4 regions of the Colwellia sp. 6M3 genome follow, and region 4 is predicted to be linked to each of the others. Evidence: predicted binding sites of a transcription regulator. Region 4 holds the regulator's gene; each other region holds the start of a gene.
What was found. The regulator sigma-54, encoded in region 4, starts transcription at its own class of promoters, with help from an activator protein. The targets are predictions, from matches to a motif close to GTTGGCACGNNNNTNGNNT.

Region 1: a site for sigma-54 is predicted at 2,984-3,002, ahead of H4J50_RS02725 (flagella assembly protein FlgT). Genes of this name have one in related genera too.
Region 2: a site for sigma-54 is predicted at 2,764-2,782, ahead of H4J50_RS19835 (PEP-CTERM sorting domain-containing protein). Genes of this name have one in related genera too.
Region 3: a site for sigma-54 is predicted at 2,429-2,447, ahead of H4J50_RS03330 (BON domain-containing protein). Genes of this name have one in related genera too.

What each region holds. Positions count from the first base shown of each region.
Region 1 covers NZ_JACGWF010000006.1:57,374-62,054, forward strand. Annotated here, with positions in the region: gene tkt (transketolase) at 1-689, opposite strand, end outside; gene H4J50_RS19530 (hypothetical protein) at 1,059-1,193, shown strand; tRNA gene H4J50_RS02720 (tRNA-Arg) at 1,512-1,587, opposite strand; gene H4J50_RS02725 (flagella assembly protein FlgT) at 1,779-2,981, opposite strand; gene H4J50_RS02730 (FlgO family outer membrane protein) at 3,404-4,051, shown strand; gene H4J50_RS02735 (LPP20 family lipoprotein) at 4,089-4,553, shown strand; gene H4J50_RS02740 (flagella synthesis protein FlgN) at 4,592-4,681, opposite strand, start outside.
Region 2 covers NZ_JACGWF010000010.1:58,282-62,962, reverse strand. Annotated here, with positions in the region: gene H4J50_RS04125 (DUF4198 domain-containing protein) at 1-760, shown strand, start outside; gene H4J50_RS19835 (PEP-CTERM sorting domain-containing protein) at 1,804-2,712, opposite strand; gene H4J50_RS04115 (ACT domain-containing protein) at 3,552-3,950, opposite strand; gene H4J50_RS04110 (LysR family transcriptional regulator) at 4,010-4,681, opposite strand, start outside.
Region 3 covers NZ_JACGWF010000008.1:29,682-34,362, forward strand. Annotated here, with positions in the region: gene H4J50_RS03320 (MgtC/SapB family protein) at 1-269, shown strand, start outside; gene H4J50_RS03325 (diguanylate cyclase) at 681-1,667, opposite strand; gene H4J50_RS03330 (BON domain-containing protein) at 1,844-2,395, opposite strand; gene H4J50_RS19545 (hypothetical protein) at 2,588-2,719, opposite strand; gene greB (transcription elongation factor GreB) at 2,818-3,291, shown strand; gene H4J50_RS03340 (YqaA family protein) at 3,407-3,991, shown strand; gene H4J50_RS03345 (EAL domain-containing protein) at 4,571-4,681, shown strand, end outside.
Region 4 covers NZ_JACGWF010000003.1:37,245-41,925, forward strand. Annotated here, with positions in the region: gene lptA (lipopolysaccharide transport periplasmic protein LptA) at 1-390, shown strand, start outside; gene lptB (LPS export ABC transporter ATP-binding protein) at 391-1,122, shown strand; gene H4J50_RS01275 (RNA polymerase factor sigma-54) at 1,183-2,688, shown strand; gene hpf (ribosome hibernation promoting factor) at 2,724-3,011, shown strand; gene ptsN (PTS IIA-like nitrogen regulatory protein PtsN) at 3,041-3,493, shown strand; gene rapZ (RNase adapter RapZ) at 3,500-4,354, shown strand; gene H4J50_RS01295 (HPr family phosphocarrier protein) at 4,361-4,639, shown strand.

The DNA.
Region 1 (4,681 bases), on a different contig from region 4:
TCTGTTATTGCCGCTGCAATAGCCGCACTATCGTGTCCATCTACGTCACTAATAACATGCCAACCGTAAGCTGCAAAGCGAGCAGGCGTATCGTCGGTAAACCAACCTTCCACTTTACCGTCAATTGAAATGCCATTGTCATCCCAAAAAGCAATTAATTTACCTAAACCTAAAGTACCCGCTAATGAACAGGCTTCATGCGAAATACCTTCCATTAAACAACCATCACCTAAAAATACATAAGTGTGGTGATCAACTATATTGTGACCTTCGCGGTTAAATTGTGCCGCTAAAGTTTTTTCGGCAATTGCCATACCTACCGCATTAGAAACACCAGCACCTAGTGGGCCCGTAGTGGTTTCAACACCTGGTGTGTAACCATACTCTGGATGACCAGGGGTTTTTGAATGCAATTGACGGAAGTTTTTCAACTCACCAATTGGTAGATCATAACCCGTTAAATGCAATAATGAATATATAAGCATTGAACCGTGGCCATTTGATAAAACAAAGCGGTCACGATCGGCCCATTGTGTATCTGTTGGATTATGCTTTAGAAAGTCACGCCATAAAACTTCAGCGATATCTGCCATGCCCATTGGGGCTCCAGGGTGTCCTGATTTAGCTTTTTGCACGGCATCCATGCTTAAAACTCGAATTGCATTGGCCAGTTGTTGACGCGACGGCATAATTGCTCCAATTATTGTTAAATTTGATGGGATATAAATTGCGCTTATTTTCACCTAGAGTGCCCCTTGACTGCAAATTTAATTAGCACTTTTATGGCATTATTTTTAACTAAGTTATATTTATCGTCTTTTAAATGTGAAATGACCTGATTTAATGAATGAAATAAGATTTTGATCGCTTATTAATTTGATTGAGCAAACTGAAAGGGAAGTTAGTAGACAGATATAAACTTTAGCATTTATATAAGAAAAAATTAAAATCGTTCATTTAATGAGCTTTTGGTTGAATATCTATACAAGTTGCTTTAATGTTAATGCGTCGTATTAATAAAAATTAGAAAAAGATACAACATAATACAGGATTAAAGAATGAACAGGTCGTCGTCACGCGGAATTAAGCTGACTACGGTAATATTAGCGGTATTAATATTAGCAGTATCAGCAGTGTTGAGCACAGGCTCAGCATTAGACGACAAGGAAGTTACAATAGAACAAAATAATTAAGAGCTTATCAATTAGCTCATCATAACTACTAGCCTCGCAATAGCGGGGCTTTTTTATGTACAGGATGTACGGTATGTCGTGGTGACAGGACGTCAAGGAACGACGGAACAGGATGTACGGTATGTCGTGGTGACAGGACGTCAAGGAACGACGGAACAGGATGTACGGTATGTCGTGGTGACAGGACGTCAAAGAACGACGGTACAGGATGTACGGTATGTCGTGGTGACAGGATATCAAGGAACGAAGGTAAACGATGCCGTAATACGATATTAACCGTTTTAAAATGATCTATTGAGGCTTACTAAAAGCAATTACTGGCGTCCCCACCAGGACTCGAACCTGGAGCAGCGGCTTAGGAGGCCACAGTTTTATCCAGTTAAACTATGAGGACAAAGCGCAAGTAGTTTGATTATCACCACGCAGTATTAACTAGCCCAGAGCAGTGAAATGCTATTTAAAGCCCAAGTATGCTACAACTATTTTATTAATTTGTATTCAAAAAAATCAAATAAAATTAACACTAACAGAGGCTTAATTAATAGCAGTTGAATTCATCCTTTCAATGAACTCTTAACTTATTGTTTAATATCTTACGGCTAAGTCATTTATTTGTATATTGTCTAATACGTGTTGTGCTGCCGTTGTTGCATGGGCACTATCTTGGCTTACTGAGGTAACAATCACTTTATAAGGACTAATATTAAAGCCGGTGTATGTGCGTTTATCATCACTGACAAAGTTATTGAAATGCAGTAAAGAGAACTCATCACCCACTTGCACCCCGTGTCTTTTGCCTAAGTTAAAAGTAATTGAATTACCCTGAACTTGCACGATGCGACCTTGGGTTGGCTGACACATCATGTTTTCGTCGATATCTCGCACCATGTCATCTAAAGACAGGTTTATTTGTTGGCCATATTCACTCTGCCAAAAGTTTTGGCTAGTTACATCAATATGTTTACGCTTATCAAAATCCCATGGCGCAGAACTTTGATAATGTTTATCTAGAATTCTTTCACCTGTGGTGCCATCGTGAACATAGAGTGCGATATTAAATTGGCGTTGATAAATATTTTTTTGCCAGAATTGCCAATCATTGTTTTCATCATCCGCCATAGATAGGTCTTGAATTTCTGAAAATAAAACATATTGGCTGTCTGACATATTAGCTAACGACATCGCTAAATTTTTTAAGCTTTGAGCTTGCAAGCTTTGATTGTATCGTGAAAATTCTGTTTTGGTTTGCAGCGCTAACTTAGTGTCTAGATATATCCCTTGCTGCTGTATTTTACTGGCGAGCTTTTTAATTAATGTTTTATCAAGTGCATAAATACTACCAATATTGGCTTGTTCTCGATGCAATATATTACTACGAGTAAGTAACATCGATTTTTTATAATCAGCGGCAAAACATTTTTTTTCTTGTGGGAAAATATCAGCTCGAATAGTAACTGTTACAAAGTCGTCGTTGTAGGTTTCACTGATCAAGGCTAATGAATTAACACTGCCACTGGCTCGTATGCTTATTTGATCTTGGGTGAGTAAGCCGTTAACGACTTGTTGTACACTTGATACAGAAGCACCTGCAACCAACAACGCTTTTTTTAGTGCATTTTGCATCGCTTGAGCTTTGGCTGCTTTATTATCACCATTTTTTATGCTCGCCACACCTTGCGATTCATACCATTGTCCAAAACTGGCACTACTGAATAAAGCAAAGCAAAGGCAAATTGAACTTAAGCGCATAAATATCTCTTTTAATAGTGGATCGATTTCTCTATTCAAATATGCACTTTTTGTGCCTACTAATACTTTAAATATAAACCAATGTTGGTAAAGCTATTACCTAGCTAATTTAGTTCACTATTATATGAGTTGATAAACGTGGTATTTTTATGTCCCCCAGTGTTAAAACACAGGGTAAAGTTTTAGGTGGTATTCATTGCAGAATACACAACTTGGTATCACTCTATAATATAAGCAGAGAGGTTTGCCTTTTATTTAGGCGTTCTACTAGGTAATCGATTAGGTAAGCAAATAGGCATCAGTAGAGTGTTATTAATAATTCCTCTGGTATCTTTTATTCATATACTGTTTGGTTTTTAATCTAATATTGATGAAGCCAAGTTAAATTTAAATATTGGCGCGGATCATGCTTTGTTATTTGTATTAATTTTATGATATTTGTATTAATTGAGGATAGCTCAATGAAAAATTGGCTTATAGCACTACTAATACCGACACTTATGGCGTGTTCTGTAAAAACCAAAAACAATGATTTTTATGGTTCTAATTACGTTGATAAACAAGAAATTGACAGCTTTGCGTTACCTCGTCATGCAATAAACGATGTAGTTAAAGGTTTGGCATATCAAATGTTGGAAAGTAGTACATTTGTAAATCCTAAAACGCCAATTGCCATTGCGTCATTTGTGGATTTAAAAAATTTAGAATCAACCAATTGGCTTGGTAATCAACTATCTGAAAGCTTTGTTCATGAAATGCAGCGACATGGCTTAGTGGTTATTGATTTTAAAACTACTGGGCATATTCGAGTTACTGAAGATGGTGACTATGTTTTTAGCCGAGATTGGAAAGAATTACCTGAACGTCAGATAATTGACTATGTAGTGACCGGAACCATGATGCAACAAGAAGCAGGGGTTTTAGTTAATGCTCGGATGATAGGTATGCAATCACGTGTTGTTGTTGCAACTGCTCAGTCTTTTATTCCGGCTTGGGTTGTAGGCGATGACTTTAAAAATGATGATAATGTTAAAATGAAAGATGGCATGATCATACGTGACAGCGCAATGCTAGCTGATGATGCTCGTGCAATTGCTATACAGAAATAATACTCCAATGATGAGAATGACAATATCGAAGGTGAATATGAATACTTTACGCAATAATATCGCAATTTTTTTAAGTGCTATAGTTTTGAGCGCATGTTCTTCGGTGTTTGATAGACATGTTGAATGGCAAAATGTAAAGCCAGAGCAATTTCCTGTATTAACGGCTATTGGCCAAGCGCCAATTAGTTTGCAAAACTCAACACACAAAACACAACGTATGTTAATGGCAATGAAAGCATCAAAAATTGCTGCCTATGCCGAGCTTGCTGAACAAGTTTATGGGCAAAGTATTGATGGCAAAACCACTATGTCTAATTTAGTGGTAGATAACCAGCTACTAAAGGCTTCGGTACAAGGTATTATTCGTGGCGCTAAAGTTGTAAAAAGTTACCCTGTTGGTGACAGTTACACAACAGAGTTAAGCTTAGACTTTAAAGATGTATATGAAATTTATAATGCATCGTCTAACCGTCAAGAGATAAAGCATATCACTTATTATTAGCATTAGTGGCTGAAATTTATACCTAAAAATAAAAGTGCTTAAGCTTTTAACCCTAGGCTACTCAGCCCACCAGAGGTTTTTCCTTTGCTATCATAAGTCATTGATGACTTATTATGATTTTCTAATAA
Region 2 (4,681 bases), on a different contig from region 4:
CGTTAATGTTTTAGTTGTTATGCCTGCAATGGCTCACCAAACATTTATGCTACCCAATCAATTTAATTGGAATGAGGGTGATCAAATAGATGTAGCCCTTTCAAGCTCATTATCATTTCCTGATTTTGGTAGTGGTTTTACAGTAGACCGAATAGAAATTTCACATACCTTTATCAATGGTGTTGAGATTGCATCAGTAAAATATCGAAAAGAGAAATCAGCACTTCACGCATTGTTTACTGCAAGTAATAAAGGGACTGCGGTACTCGCTATTAGCAGTAAGAAAAGGCATGGCGAAATAGCAGCTAAAAATGTGGATACTTACTTTGAAGAAATAGAAGCTAATGAAGAGACAATTGATGCCTTTCATAAAGCATCTGAAGGTAAACCAATGCAAAGAAGTTACAGTAAGCATGTTAAAACGCTGATGTGTGTAGATAAATGTTCTATTCATGATAAACCCAGTAGTCAGCCTGCAGGTTTAGTCTTAGAGTTTGTTCCAATAGAAAATAAGCTCAATCAATTTTTTTTACTGAGAAATGGTAAGCCGTTAGCAAACCATAAAGTGACCCAGGCTTTAACTAATAAAAAAACATATTTTAAGAAAACCAATGCAGAAGGTATTTTTATGATTGAACCTGAACTGAGTGGCACTTTGATGTTGGGATCTGTAGTTATAACGATTCCAGAAGAAGTCATGGGAACCTATCATAGTGATTATACTACTTTGACAATTAATCTCAGTCCTAGTCAGAAATAAATATTGATCTTATTAAACCATAATGTTGATAAAAGGATTTGGCAATGGTGGCTTTTTTGTAACAGTTTCCAGAGTGTTGCGGGTAAGCCATTCGGGCCTGTGAGTTATAGTATCGACGATACCAGTATTACTTTTAATTAATAAAAATCATTGCCCAGAACTACTAGGAAGCGTCTAGTAAACTAGTGGCAATTCAATAAGCTTATCTGCTTTAATTAAACAGATAAGCTTTGATAATGGAATTTAATTAAATTATTGAGGTGTTAAATTAAAAAAGAACAAATAGAAGGTATACGTATATTAAGCGACAATTAACTTGAACAGTTACATAGGGCAGAACTTTAGTATTCAGCTTTAGCGATAGTAACCGAACAAATAAAAGGCCTTCTAAAGCAGTCTAATAGGTTAAATACATTGACTCGTTACTTTACTGTCGCAGAATGCATGTGCAAATATTACTAGAACGTCTCACGCAGTGGAGCTGATTTTCAGGTTATCGCAGTCGAAGCCCTGAAAAACCACTCTCACTGGAAGTGATAGAAGAAAATAGCTACGGTCGGTCACTGCCCATTTGAGACGGTCACTTTATTAATGGGGAATGACTGCAATTGGCACAACGCTGACTACTAATGATTAATATTCGAGTTTAGCCTTATTAAAAACAAAACTTCGCCCTCGCGGGGCTTTGTATTGCTTGGCCATATCTTATGGTTTATTAGGTCAGGAATTAACCTAGAGCAGTCGTTGGAATCCCTAGATTTAAAGATCACTTTGTGCGCATTGCTGACATGAACTATGGTTTGTTCTTTAGGTCACTGATTAGCCAAGAGCCGACCTTCGGTGTTGGGATTCGCGCTATTTTAGACGCTTCCCCACCAACATCGCCAAAGTAGGTTTACTTGTGTTGTGTACTTCTAACTTCCTATGGCTTCTTTCAGCCTATCGGGTTTGTCAGTTTCGCTGGACAAACAAAAAAACGTTCACCTTAATTAAACGGCAATACATCCACGATAGGGCTTTTTAAATGTTGATTAACTGCGTTATTAAGCGCAGATTTTTCTTACGCGTAAACCGAGTAAAGCCAAAGCAAAAATTGCAAGCGTTGTTGGCTCTGGTACTGAGGTCGCCGCATTCCAATTTCGAACTTGAGAAAGTTTAGCAACACTAAGGTCTGACGTTAAGCTTCTGTACATAGCTGAGCTTGTATCACTTACATTAGAGGCAAGGTTAATACCATCTTGATTTATACCTTCAATACCTACGAAGAACATCAAAGAAGCCGTTTGGCCAGCTAATAGCTCCATATCAAATAATGCAGAAAACCCTTCATCTCCAGAGCTCCCGAAACTAGAAGAAAGATCCGTTAAGAAAACAGAAGTTGGAGAAAAAGCACCATTACTGCCATATATCCATGAATTAACTTCGTTATCTGTTCCTGTCGTACTATCTGCGGTCACAACCCATTTATCATCAGTTGTTGCCAATAAGTCACCATTACTTGTTGCAATGGTTTGTTGACCACCATCATTACCTGTATTGTTCTGCCATGACAGATTGGCTAATTCTGTATTCGCATTGGTGTTTGTAACGGTAACAAGTTGGCGCATTACCGGGCCAAGAGCCATAAATTCAACAAAAATATCAAGACCGCCGAATGATATTGTATCCAACTTTAAAGACGTACCGTCCCAGTCGCCGCCACCTACACCATAGGCATTACCGTTTAGTGCTACGCCCATCGCATCATCAAAATGATCGCCGCCGCCACCAGCGCCAAGAGAACTGGCATCCAGAAAACAGGTAAAACCACCGCCACAATCACTTTGAAGGGAACCATAATTAACATCTGAGTTGTCAAAAAGAGATGAATTGGGAAGAGTGATAGGGGTTGCTTGTACGAATGATGTACTTGCTACCATGGATACCGCTATTAGAAGTTTGATTAATTTCACTTTGACATTCCTTTTAATCGCTTCAAAAATATTTCAAAGCATTTCTCGATGCTGCATGTTATGTGCCAAGATATTAATGTCAAATTAAAACAATCACTTATGTTTCTTTGTTTGATTTAGACTAGCCGAATGAACTTTTTAGGCTGTGTTTTTTACGTTTTTGTAAAAAAACCTGACAACCTTCTTTGTAAGTGTCTGGTAATTCCCGGACTCTACTAGTTGTTCTTACAGATCACAATATAAGCTTTGAAACATATCTGAGTTGATTAAATATCTGAGTTGATTAAATATCTGAGTTGATCAAATATCTGGGGTATCTGGGGTCAGAGTAAACTTTTGAATTATTTTTTAGCATATATAAATAGCGTTCAGCGAACTTATATTTAGACAACCTGCCAACTTTCCATGTGACTGCAATTCGCTCTAAGTCCTTAAACTTTTAAGGTTATTAGGTCAAATCGCACAGAAAAGTCATAAAAACGAATTAGTGAAAGGTCAGATTTCGTTTCAAAGTGATCGTTAGGCGGGATGATTTTTATTCGTAAATTTAGACTGCTTTGTGGCAGTTGTTGTTTTTAAAAGCCAGTTACCTTAATGACTACTTTGTCGGAGGATAGGCCTTTTCATATCTTAAATATTAGATGTATATTATTAGTTAAAATAAAGCTTAATTTTTAAAACTAAAAGTTAACTAATCCATTTTAATCATTTGAAATGAGCTAAAACTACAGGTAATTATGTGTAATTTATCGCTCATTCTAATATTAAATTGTATGCCTAACTCATCAAAGCTTATGCTTAAAATATAATGTATATTCTGATGAATTATAAAGTGCTGTTTAGTTGTTAAATTCAGCTAAAGCTTGCATGGCTAGTGCTGACTTATCTGCTTGTACAAAAATATGATCATGATAAAAAGCGGCAATGACATTCGCACTGATACCTTTTTCTGTAAGCTTTGTGGCAATTGCAGCTGTTAAGCCAACCGCTTCAAGGCTTGAATGTATTGTTAAGGTTATGCCTTTAAATATGGCTTCATAGGCTAAACCTGCTTTATCAGCAATATCTTGCTTTATTAATAGCGTTAACCCTTCAGACTCAAGGTAAGCAGCTAAAGGAAAAAGCTCAGCATGATCGCCATATTTTGCATCTTTAAATGTGCAGAACACATAATCGCCATCAAGTAACTTAGGCTCCATTGATGCTAGTAGTGTATTAATATTTGTTTCGCCTGACATATTTTTAACCTTTTTGTTATTGTGATAAGGAAAGCTTAATTATTAAGAAAGTAAATTTATTATTTTGTCTTTTTAGCTTGAGCGATAAAGTCGTTTAAGTAGTCTATATGCTGTTCATCTTTACGAACACCGACAAAAATCTGTTTACGAATACCTTTCTCTCCGAAACGAATACTCTTAATAGGCATTGATTTTGAATATTCATCTACTAGCCAGCCAGGTAAAGCACAAACGCCTCGACCAGCGGCCACCATTTGCAACATGATCTCAGTTGTCTCTATGTATTTGTGTTTCTTAACTGAACATTTTGCGGGATTGAGGAATTGACTGAAAATATCGAGCCTTAGCGGTTCAACAGGGTAACTAAAAAGTACTTCTTCGTTTAGTTGCTCCGGTAATACAAAACCTTTTTTTGCCAGTTCGTGAGATGCAGAAACCACGAGTCTATGTTCATAGTCAAAAACAGGGATGTATTCTATTTTAGGTTTAAAGAGTGGGTCTGGTGTAATAAGTACGTCTATTTCGTAGCTAAGTAATGCCCCTAAAGCGCCAAACTGGAACTCCTGCTTCACGTCCATATCAATATCTGGCCATTGTTCTAAATAAGGCTGAATAACTCTCAGTAACCATTGATAACAAGGGTGGCATTCCATACCAATGCGTAATGATCCCATTTCGCCTTTTGCAATCTGACTCAGTAATAACTCGGTATGTAAAAATTGCGGCAACAC
Region 3 (4,681 bases), on a different contig from region 4:
TTGCCATGTCTATTTTTAACGACCAAGACGCTCAATCTAAAGTTATTGCGGGTATTGTCACCGGTATCGGTTTTATCGGTGGTGGTGCAATTTTAAAAGACTCATCGCAAGTTAGCGGAACATCAACAGCGGCGGCAATTTGGTCTACAGGAGCTATAGGGATTGCGGTGGGTTTAGAACGTATAGAAATTGCAATTGCGCTAAGTATTATGACTTTTGCAACGCTTAAAATTATAGGTAGAGTGAAAAAAGAAGTCCCTAAGGATTAATAGAAGTCTTTAAAGGGCTAAGGTTTGAGTTTTATCTTCACTGACGATGTATTTATTCACTCTAGTTAAACTCATTTAATACTGCTGCTTTTAAAATGAGTTTCTAGCCGTGTTATCGCACCATCTTTTGTTAAAAATTACACAATCTAAATATACTTACTTTAATGTTAGTTAGTTACGCTGATTTTCTACTGTAATATGTATATCGTAAAAATATCAGCGTTTAAACTAACAGCACTATTTGCCGCTATTGGATTGAAAATATTGAGTGTTTTCCTGATTGTACCAGCAATAATATTGACCAGGCTGCACATAGGGGTTTTTCGGTCTCTGTTTCAGGCTTTTTTTAAATATCTGAACAATGGCATTCCAGTAATTTTGCAAAATTCTTCCCCTTAAATAGCTCATTAACTAACTACAAACTTGGTTACGACCGTATGTTTTTGCTTTATATAAACTGACGTCTGCTTGATTCATAAACTCTTTAATCCCAATACTTGTTTCATCTTTAAAAGTGGGCGAATAGCTCGTTACCCCTGCACTGATAGTAATGTTATGGTATTTTGCATTGGCGGCATGCGGGATACTTAGCCCGTTAACCGACTTAACCAAATCGTTGGCTATTTTTGTAGCACCTACTAAGTCGGTAAATGGCAGTAAAATAACAAACTCCTCTCCACCAAATCTGGCAACAAGATCTGTAGTGCGCTTTCTAGTTGCCACTAAACACTGAGCGACTAGGGTTAAGCATTCATCGCCTTTCACATGGCCAAATTCATCGTTGTAATGTTTAAAGTGGTCAATATCGACCATAATAAGTGATATATCTCCTGCCCCTCGTATTACAGCTTGCCAGTCATGAACTAACTGGTTATCAAAACAGAACCGATTAGCAATACCGGTTAAAGCATCGGTTTTTGAAACCAGTTCCAGCTCTTTAGTGTGCTTCACTAATTTAATATGATTTTTTACACGACTGAATAGGATTTTAGGCAAAGTATCTGAGGCAATATAATCAATAGCCCCTAAATCTAGCATTTGCTCCTCTTCTATTTCACTGTAATGATCACTAATAAAAATCATTTGAATGTGCTCTGTCGACTTATGCTGTTTCACAAATTTACACACATCCGCGCTAGTCATTTGAGCTAATTGTGTTGATGAAAGTACTATGTCAATGTTGCCATTTAAAATAGCTTTTAACGCCATTAAACCATCACTTGCTGTTTGTATTTGAAAGTGAGTGCCAAATATATTGCGCCAATCTGTCAATTGATTTTCGAACTCATTAACCAGTAATAGGGTTAGCTTGGAGTTACTTTTTGGTGTTAACTTACTATTATGTAAAGTAGAAGCTATTGCGTACACATTATCTTGAGAGGTTGGTGCTGAAGCCATCTAATCCTCCAAATTAGCTTTCGAGAGAAAGCAATGTTGAAATAATATAAAATCAAAACTCAGCAACACCAAATCAGAACAACGATAGATTATGATGAACACATGTTCAAATTTTGAAAAGTGCGAAAGTTAAACGCACGCCTAGAGCGTGCGTTTAGTTGAACTATTGCGAAATACTAATGCTTAACCATTTCCAATTTATCAACCACCGATTTAACGTCGGTTGTATTTTTGGCAATAGCAACAGCTAGTTGTTTTGCTGCATCTGAGTCAACTTGACCTGATAATGTAACCACGCCTTTTATGACTTCTACTTCGATAGCGGTTCCGCTTACTTCTGATTCAAATAAAAGCTTTGTTTTTACAACTGTTTCAATTTTGGAATCTGTTAATGCGATAAGCATTTTACTGTCTTTGGTAGATTTATTATCTATTACTGTCAAACGGTTATCGACTGAATTCACACCTTCTAGGCTAGCAACTAACTCTTCAGCCAACGCTTTATCAACGTCGCTTTCAACTTTACCCGTTAGAATGACTACACCGTTTTTCACATCAGTATTGATGTCGAAAGAATTCAGATTCGTATTAAATAATAAAGTGCTTTCGGCTTTACCATCTAACCAAGCGTCTTTTGAGGTATCTTTCCATGTGTTCTCTGCATATGCTGCTGACGAGCCAACTGTTAATAATGTTAACGCAATAATTGAACGAATTGAGTTTTTCATATTATTCTCCTTTTAGTTAAGACAACAATACTAATGCCACATCTATGCCAGTAAAATAAAGCACTGATTAATAAAGATATAATTTATTTTTCCCATTTATTTTTTGTGTTATTGAATCATCATCGCGATTTATTTACCGATTGGATTGTAAAAAGTACATAGGTGGGTAAAGTGAAAGTATCACAATGTGTATTACACAAACGTGTGATATTTATAAGCTACGTCAAAGTTGATGTTCGTAACGCCATGTTGAACATTAGCTTTTAAATGAATTACGTGATTTACGCCTGAACAAATACTCTCTAGCATAACAATATATTTCATTATATTATTACCTACAGCTTAATGAGGGTTTTATTTTTCTTATTATTTGCAAAATATCACTGCTATTTCCTCCAATTATCGAACTCACAAAACAACATATGAAAACCAAATTAATTACTCGACCAGGCTATGTATTACTTCAGCAAGAGTTAAATAAACTCTGGCGAGAAGACCGTCCAGAAACAACCCGAAAAGTTTCGTGGGCGGCAAGTTTAGGGGATCGAAGTGAGAACGCTGATTACCAATATAATAAAAAGCGTTTGCGAGAGATTGATCGCCGCGTGCGTTATCTGCGAAAAATACTCGAAGAGTTAAAAGTTGTCGATTACGGCCCTCAACAAGAAGGCAAAGTATTTTTCGGTGCTTGGGTCAGTTTAGAAAATGACGACAATGAAACGCTAAAGTTTCGCATTGTTGGTCCAGAAGAAATCTATGGTCGCAACGACTACTCTTCAATTGACTCACCGATTTCACGCGCATGTTTAAAAAAAGAAGTTGATGACGAAGTAGTGGTTAAAACGCCTACGGGTGAAAAAATTTGGTACGTTAACGCCATTCAATATGAAAAATAATCAATGAAAATAATGCAATAGTCTAACAATCGATACTTTTTGAAATTTCATATTAAATTTAACACTCGATATATCTACTTACCTCGATAATTACCGACAACTAAAAGGAGTTTTGATGTCCGTACAAAATAAGATTAAACAAAAAACGCGTGAATTTATAGATTCTAGACATATGCTTAGAGGTATTACCATTGCTTCTTTTCTAGAATCTACCATAGTCCCCATTCCTTTAGAGGCCGTATTAATTCCTCTTATGCAGGCACGCCGCGAAAAACTTTGGCTTATTGCATTCATGGCAACATTAGGCTGTATAGCTGGCGCTTTACTTGGTTATACACTGGGGTATTATCTATTTGATATTGCTGGCGAGTGGGTTATCAACACATTTTCAAACCCCGAACAATTTGAAAGTGTGAAACAAAAAATGCATGACCAAGGTTTTTGGTTTGTTATCACCTTAGGCATAGTGCCAATTCCGTTTCAAATAGCCATGCTGGCAGCTGGTGCAACTAAATATTCACTCACTTTATTTATAATAGCCTCGGCTATTGCAAGATCTATTCGATATTTTGGTCTAGCGATTGTCGTGTATTACGCCGGTAATCAAGCTGAGCGTATTATAAGTAAACATAAAACAAAAACCATGATCGCTTTAACGCTTTTAATATTAACTGCTTGGGCATTAAGTCGTATGCTTTAAAGATTGATGAATAGCACGCTCTATTTATTGATAATAGAAGTAATAAACTGCATTTTACACATAAATTAGATAACCATTAGACTGTGTAGTCACTAGTGATTGTTGAAGACTTGCGTTATTAATAGCTTGCATAAAAAGGTCACTAGGATTGTCGTTTAGCTGATCAGCCACAACTAAAATTAATCAGTAAACTAACGATATTATAAAAATATTAACAACACTTAACATCTTGTTTTAAGCCTTAATAATTCATATAGTGTAAGGAGTTTAGTGGGAAATCAAAATTTATAGCCACTGTCGATTCGTACTATAAATGAATAGTGCTATTACAGGGTTAATACTTTAATGCTATGGCGTGCAGTACTCTATACTTATTAGTCAAACAAGCGACAAAAATTTCAACCTAACAGAGGTGATAATTTCATACCTTCTGCGCTAGTAAATAGGTTTTTTATTTTTAAAGTAACACTTAAAACAATCGCTAAACCTCTCATTAAAAAGTCAAAACTTGACACCATTGGCGGTTATAAATAGTATTATTTAATATACGCTGCACATTTTTATTGTATGGATAAATATATGGACAGACAATTTATCGACCACATTTTTGATCCGAATGAAGAAACTAACGTTGGCGCTAAATTATTAAACCTACTCGCACTTGTTCGCAAACATTTAGATATGGAAGTC
Region 4 (4,681 bases):
TTCAGTTATATTGATAATGTCATTATCTCTCAAGGTTCGCTGACAATTAATGCCGAACTCGTACAGGTGATAACTCAAGATAAAAGCAATAATAAAATTTATATTGCGAAAGGTTCTCCTGCGACATTTGAGCAAACGCTGCAAGATGGTAGCCCTATCAATTTACAAGCCAATGAAATTCGTTATGAACCTGATTTGAATACGGTTGTTATTTCAGGTAATGCTTTGTTACGCCAAGAAGGTAGTGAAGTAAGTGGCAGTAAAATCACCTATAACTTCGAGACTGAATATGTCAATGCCGAAAGCTTAGAAAATGCTAAGGTTGAAACAGTATTGCAGCCAAAAAATAAAACTGAACCGCCAAAAAAATCTAAGGACAAGCAAGAGTAAATGTCTACTTCAACATTATCAGCCATTGGCCTTGCAAAAGCCTACAAAGGCAGAAAAGTCGTTAAAAACGTTAGTATGAAGGTTTCTGCTGGACAAATTGTTGGCTTATTAGGACCAAATGGCGCGGGTAAAACCACTTCGTTTTACATGATCGTTGGCTTAGTTAATAACGACAGTGGCTCAATTATTTTAAATGACGAAGATTTAACCTTATTGCCCATGCATGAACGTGCCCGCAAAGGTATTGGTTATCTACCTCAAGAAGCTTCAATTTTTCGCAAACTAACGGTTTATGACAACATAATGGCGATTTTACAAACCCGTAAAACGCTAACCGACGTTGAAAGAGAAGAAAAACTTGAGCATTTATTAGAAGAATTTAACATTGGTCATATCAAAGACAACCTCGGCATGAGCCTGTCTGGTGGTGAACGTCGACGAGTTGAAATAGCGCGAGCTTTAGCTGCAGATCCTAAATTTATTCTCCTTGATGAACCTTTTGCTGGTGTTGATCCAATTTCGGTAGGTGATATAAAAAAAATTATCCTACACTTAAAAGAACGTGGCATAGGTATCTTAATTACCGACCATAATGTACGTGAAACCCTCGATGTCTGTGAGCACGCCTATATTGTTAGTCACGGCGAGCTTATTGCCGAAGGTAACTCTACTGAAATACTTGCAAATCAACACGTAAGAGATGTATACCTTGGTGAACAATTCACGCTATAGTGAATAACAGACTTACTCGGTAACATACTAATGTACTTGAACAGGGAAAAGAAAACGTAAATGCGTCCTACTCTGCAACTCCGTATCGGACAACAATTAACGATGACCCCGCAATTGCAGCAGGCTATCAAGCTGTTGCAATTATCGACCTTGGATTTACAACAAGAAATTCAAGAAGCTCTTGAAAGTAACCCTTTACTTGAAGTTGATGAATCTCCCGACAACAATTCAGAAAACACCCCTGACAATTTAGAAGAAGCATACTCCGCTGGTATTGGCGATAGCGTAGAAATATCCTCAGATGGCAGCGAAGATTCTGCACCGACTATTGATGAAATAAGTTCATCAGAAGGCTTAGCAAAAACTGACATACCCGAAGAATTAAATAGTGATACAACGTGGGATGACAACTTTAGTGCCAGTGCGAGCAGTGGCGGTGTTGGTCATGCATCAGAAGATTATACCTATCAGGGTGAAACAAAAGACTCCTTACAAGACCATCTTATTTGGCAAATGGAACTAACACCATTTAGCGATACCGATAGAACAATTGCTATCGCTATTATTGAAGCTATAGATGATGCCGGCTACCTAACAGTTTCTGCAGACGAGATATTAGAAAGCGTAGGCATTGATGGTGTTGAACTTGATGAAATTGAAGTAGTGCTTAAACGGATTAACGTTTTTGATCCGGTGGGCGTAGCGGCTCGTTCAATTCCAGAGTGTTTACTTATTCAGCTCAACCAATTTTCAAAAGATACGCCTTGGCTCGCTGAAAGTAAGTTAGCGGTAACTGAGCATATCGAATTATTGGGTAATCGCGATTATCGCCAATTGATGCGAAAGTTACGCATTAAAGAAGACCAATTACGTGAAGTTATTCGCTTAATACAATCATTAGACCCTCGCCCGGGCGATAGTGTTATCAAGAGTGAAGAACAGTATGTTATTCCTGACGTGTCGGTTGAAAAGAAAAATGGTCGCTGGACTGTAGAGCTAAACCCAGACACAGCACCTAAGTTATCAGTAAATCAACAATATGCTGCCATGTCTCGCTCGATGAAATCATCAGCAGACAGTCAATTTATTCGCTCGAACTTGCAAGAAGCTAAATGGTTTATCAAAAGCCTTGAAAGCAGGAACGATACCTTGTTAAAAGTGTCCAATTGTATTGTACAGCGCCAGCAGGGTTTCTTTGAACATGGCCCTGAAGCTATGCGACCTATGGTTTTAAATGATATTGCCGAAGCGGTAGATATGCACGAATCGACTATTTCTCGTGTTACTACACAAAAGTATATGCATACACCCAGAGGCATTTTTGAGCTTAAATACTTCTTCTCTAGCCATGTAAGTACTGAAAATGGTGGTGAATGCTCATCAACCGCTATTCGTGAGTTAATTAAAAAACTTGTTGCCGCCGAAATACCCGCAAAGCCATTAAGCGACAGTAAAATCGCCGATATCTTGGCCGAACAAGGCATTAAAGTAGCAAGACGCACTATTGCCAAGTATCGAGAGTCACTCTCTATACCGCCGTCAAATCAACGTAAAAGCCTATTGTAGGCAGTCTTAATCACCAAAAAAGAGGAATGAAGCTTATGCAAATTAATCTTACTGGACACCATGTCGATGTTACCGACTCATTACGTGATTATGTTAATGCTAAATTTGAAAAAATAGAGCGCCACTTTGAACACATTAATAATGTACATGTGGTACTAACGGTTGAAAAATTGAACCAGATCGCTGAATCTACTGTGCATTTAACGGGCTCTGAGGTTCACGCTAAGGCTGAACATAACGATATGTACGCATCAATTGATGCATTAATTGATAAATTAGATCGCCAAATTTTGAAATACAAAGGCAAAATCAACAAGCATTAGCGCCAAGTCGCTTTAGGTTTTATAAGTTTATGAAGTTGCAAGATATCCTAACCCCGGAATGCACTATTTGTGCAGCACCGGGTTCCAGTAAAAAACGTATTCTAGAATACTTAAGTAGTCTGGCCGCTGAAAAATTGGTTGAACACGATACTTTTCAGCTACTAGAAAGCCTAGTTAAGCGCGAAAGAATGGGTTCTACCGGCATAGGAAATGGCATAGCGATACCGCATGGACGTTTAGATAATTCTACCCAACCCATTGCGGTGGTTATTACCACAGAAGAGCCGATAGATTTTGATGCGATAGATAATCGTCCTGTGGACATTTTTATTGCTTTATTTGTGCCCGAAAATGAATGCCAAAATCACCTGTGTACATTACAAAGTATCGCAAAAATTTTTCGTGAAAAACAATTTTGCAAACAAGTGCGTAAATGCCAAAGTAACCAAGAGCTGTTTCAGCTAATCCAACAGGCGAGTTAAGTCCCCATGAAGTTAATTATAGTCAGTGGTCGTTCAGGATCAGGTAAAAGTGTTGCATTACGCGTATTAGAAGATCTGGGCTACTATTGTGTAGATAACATACCGGTTAATTTGTTACCCGCTTTAATTCATACCGTCATTAATGATTATGAAAATGTTGCCGTCAGCCTAGATGTTCGAAACCTACCTGCTGATCCTAACGATGTACCCGAAATTATAGAATACTTACCTAATGCAGTAGAGTTAAGTTTACTTTATTTAGATGCCGACGATAGTGACCTTATCCGTCGTTTCAGCGAGACACGACGCTTACATCCGCTAATTAGACAAAATATAGCCTTAGACCAAGCCATAGCCTTAGAAAAAAAGCTTCTTGAACCTATCGCAAGTCGCGCACATTTATATATCAACACTAGCCAACTATCACCACATCAGCTGGCCGACTTAGTTAGAGAGCGTATACTAGGTAAAAAATCGGGTTCTATGGTGGTTGTTTTTGAATCTTTTGGCTTTAAACATGGCGTACCACAAGATGCAGACTATGTATTTGATGCGCGATTTTTACCTAACCCATTTTGGGATAAAGAACTTAAGGGCTTCACCGGATTAGATAAACCTGTGCAAGATTTCCTTGCTAGCCAACCTATTGTGACAAAGTTTATTTGGCAAATAAATAGCTTCATGATGACCTGGTTACCGCATCTAGAACGAAATAATCGCAGTTATATTACTATAGCGGTTGGTTGTACCGGCGGTATGCATCGCTCTGTATATATCACCGAATTACTCGCAAATAATATGCGTAAAGAACGTAAAGACGTGCAGTCTCGTCATCGCGATTTACCTGTTGCCACAACGTAACTTGCTATGAGCACACAAGCCAGCCGTTATGTTCTCATCATCAACAAGCTTGGGCTTCATGCCCGAGCGGCTTCTAAACTCGCACAATTAAGTCAAAAGTTTACCGCAAAAGTCACCATTGAATTAGACGACAATCATGCTGACGCTAACAGTATTATGGGCATAATGCTGCTTGCAGGTGCACAAGGTAAAACCGTTAAGGTAATTGCTACGGGTGAAGACGCTGAATTAGCACTCGAAGAAATTTGCCAACTTTTCAGCAACAAATTTGATGAAGCCGAGTAGCAAAACTCATATTTATTGTCGGCACCGTTAAGTCAATAAAAA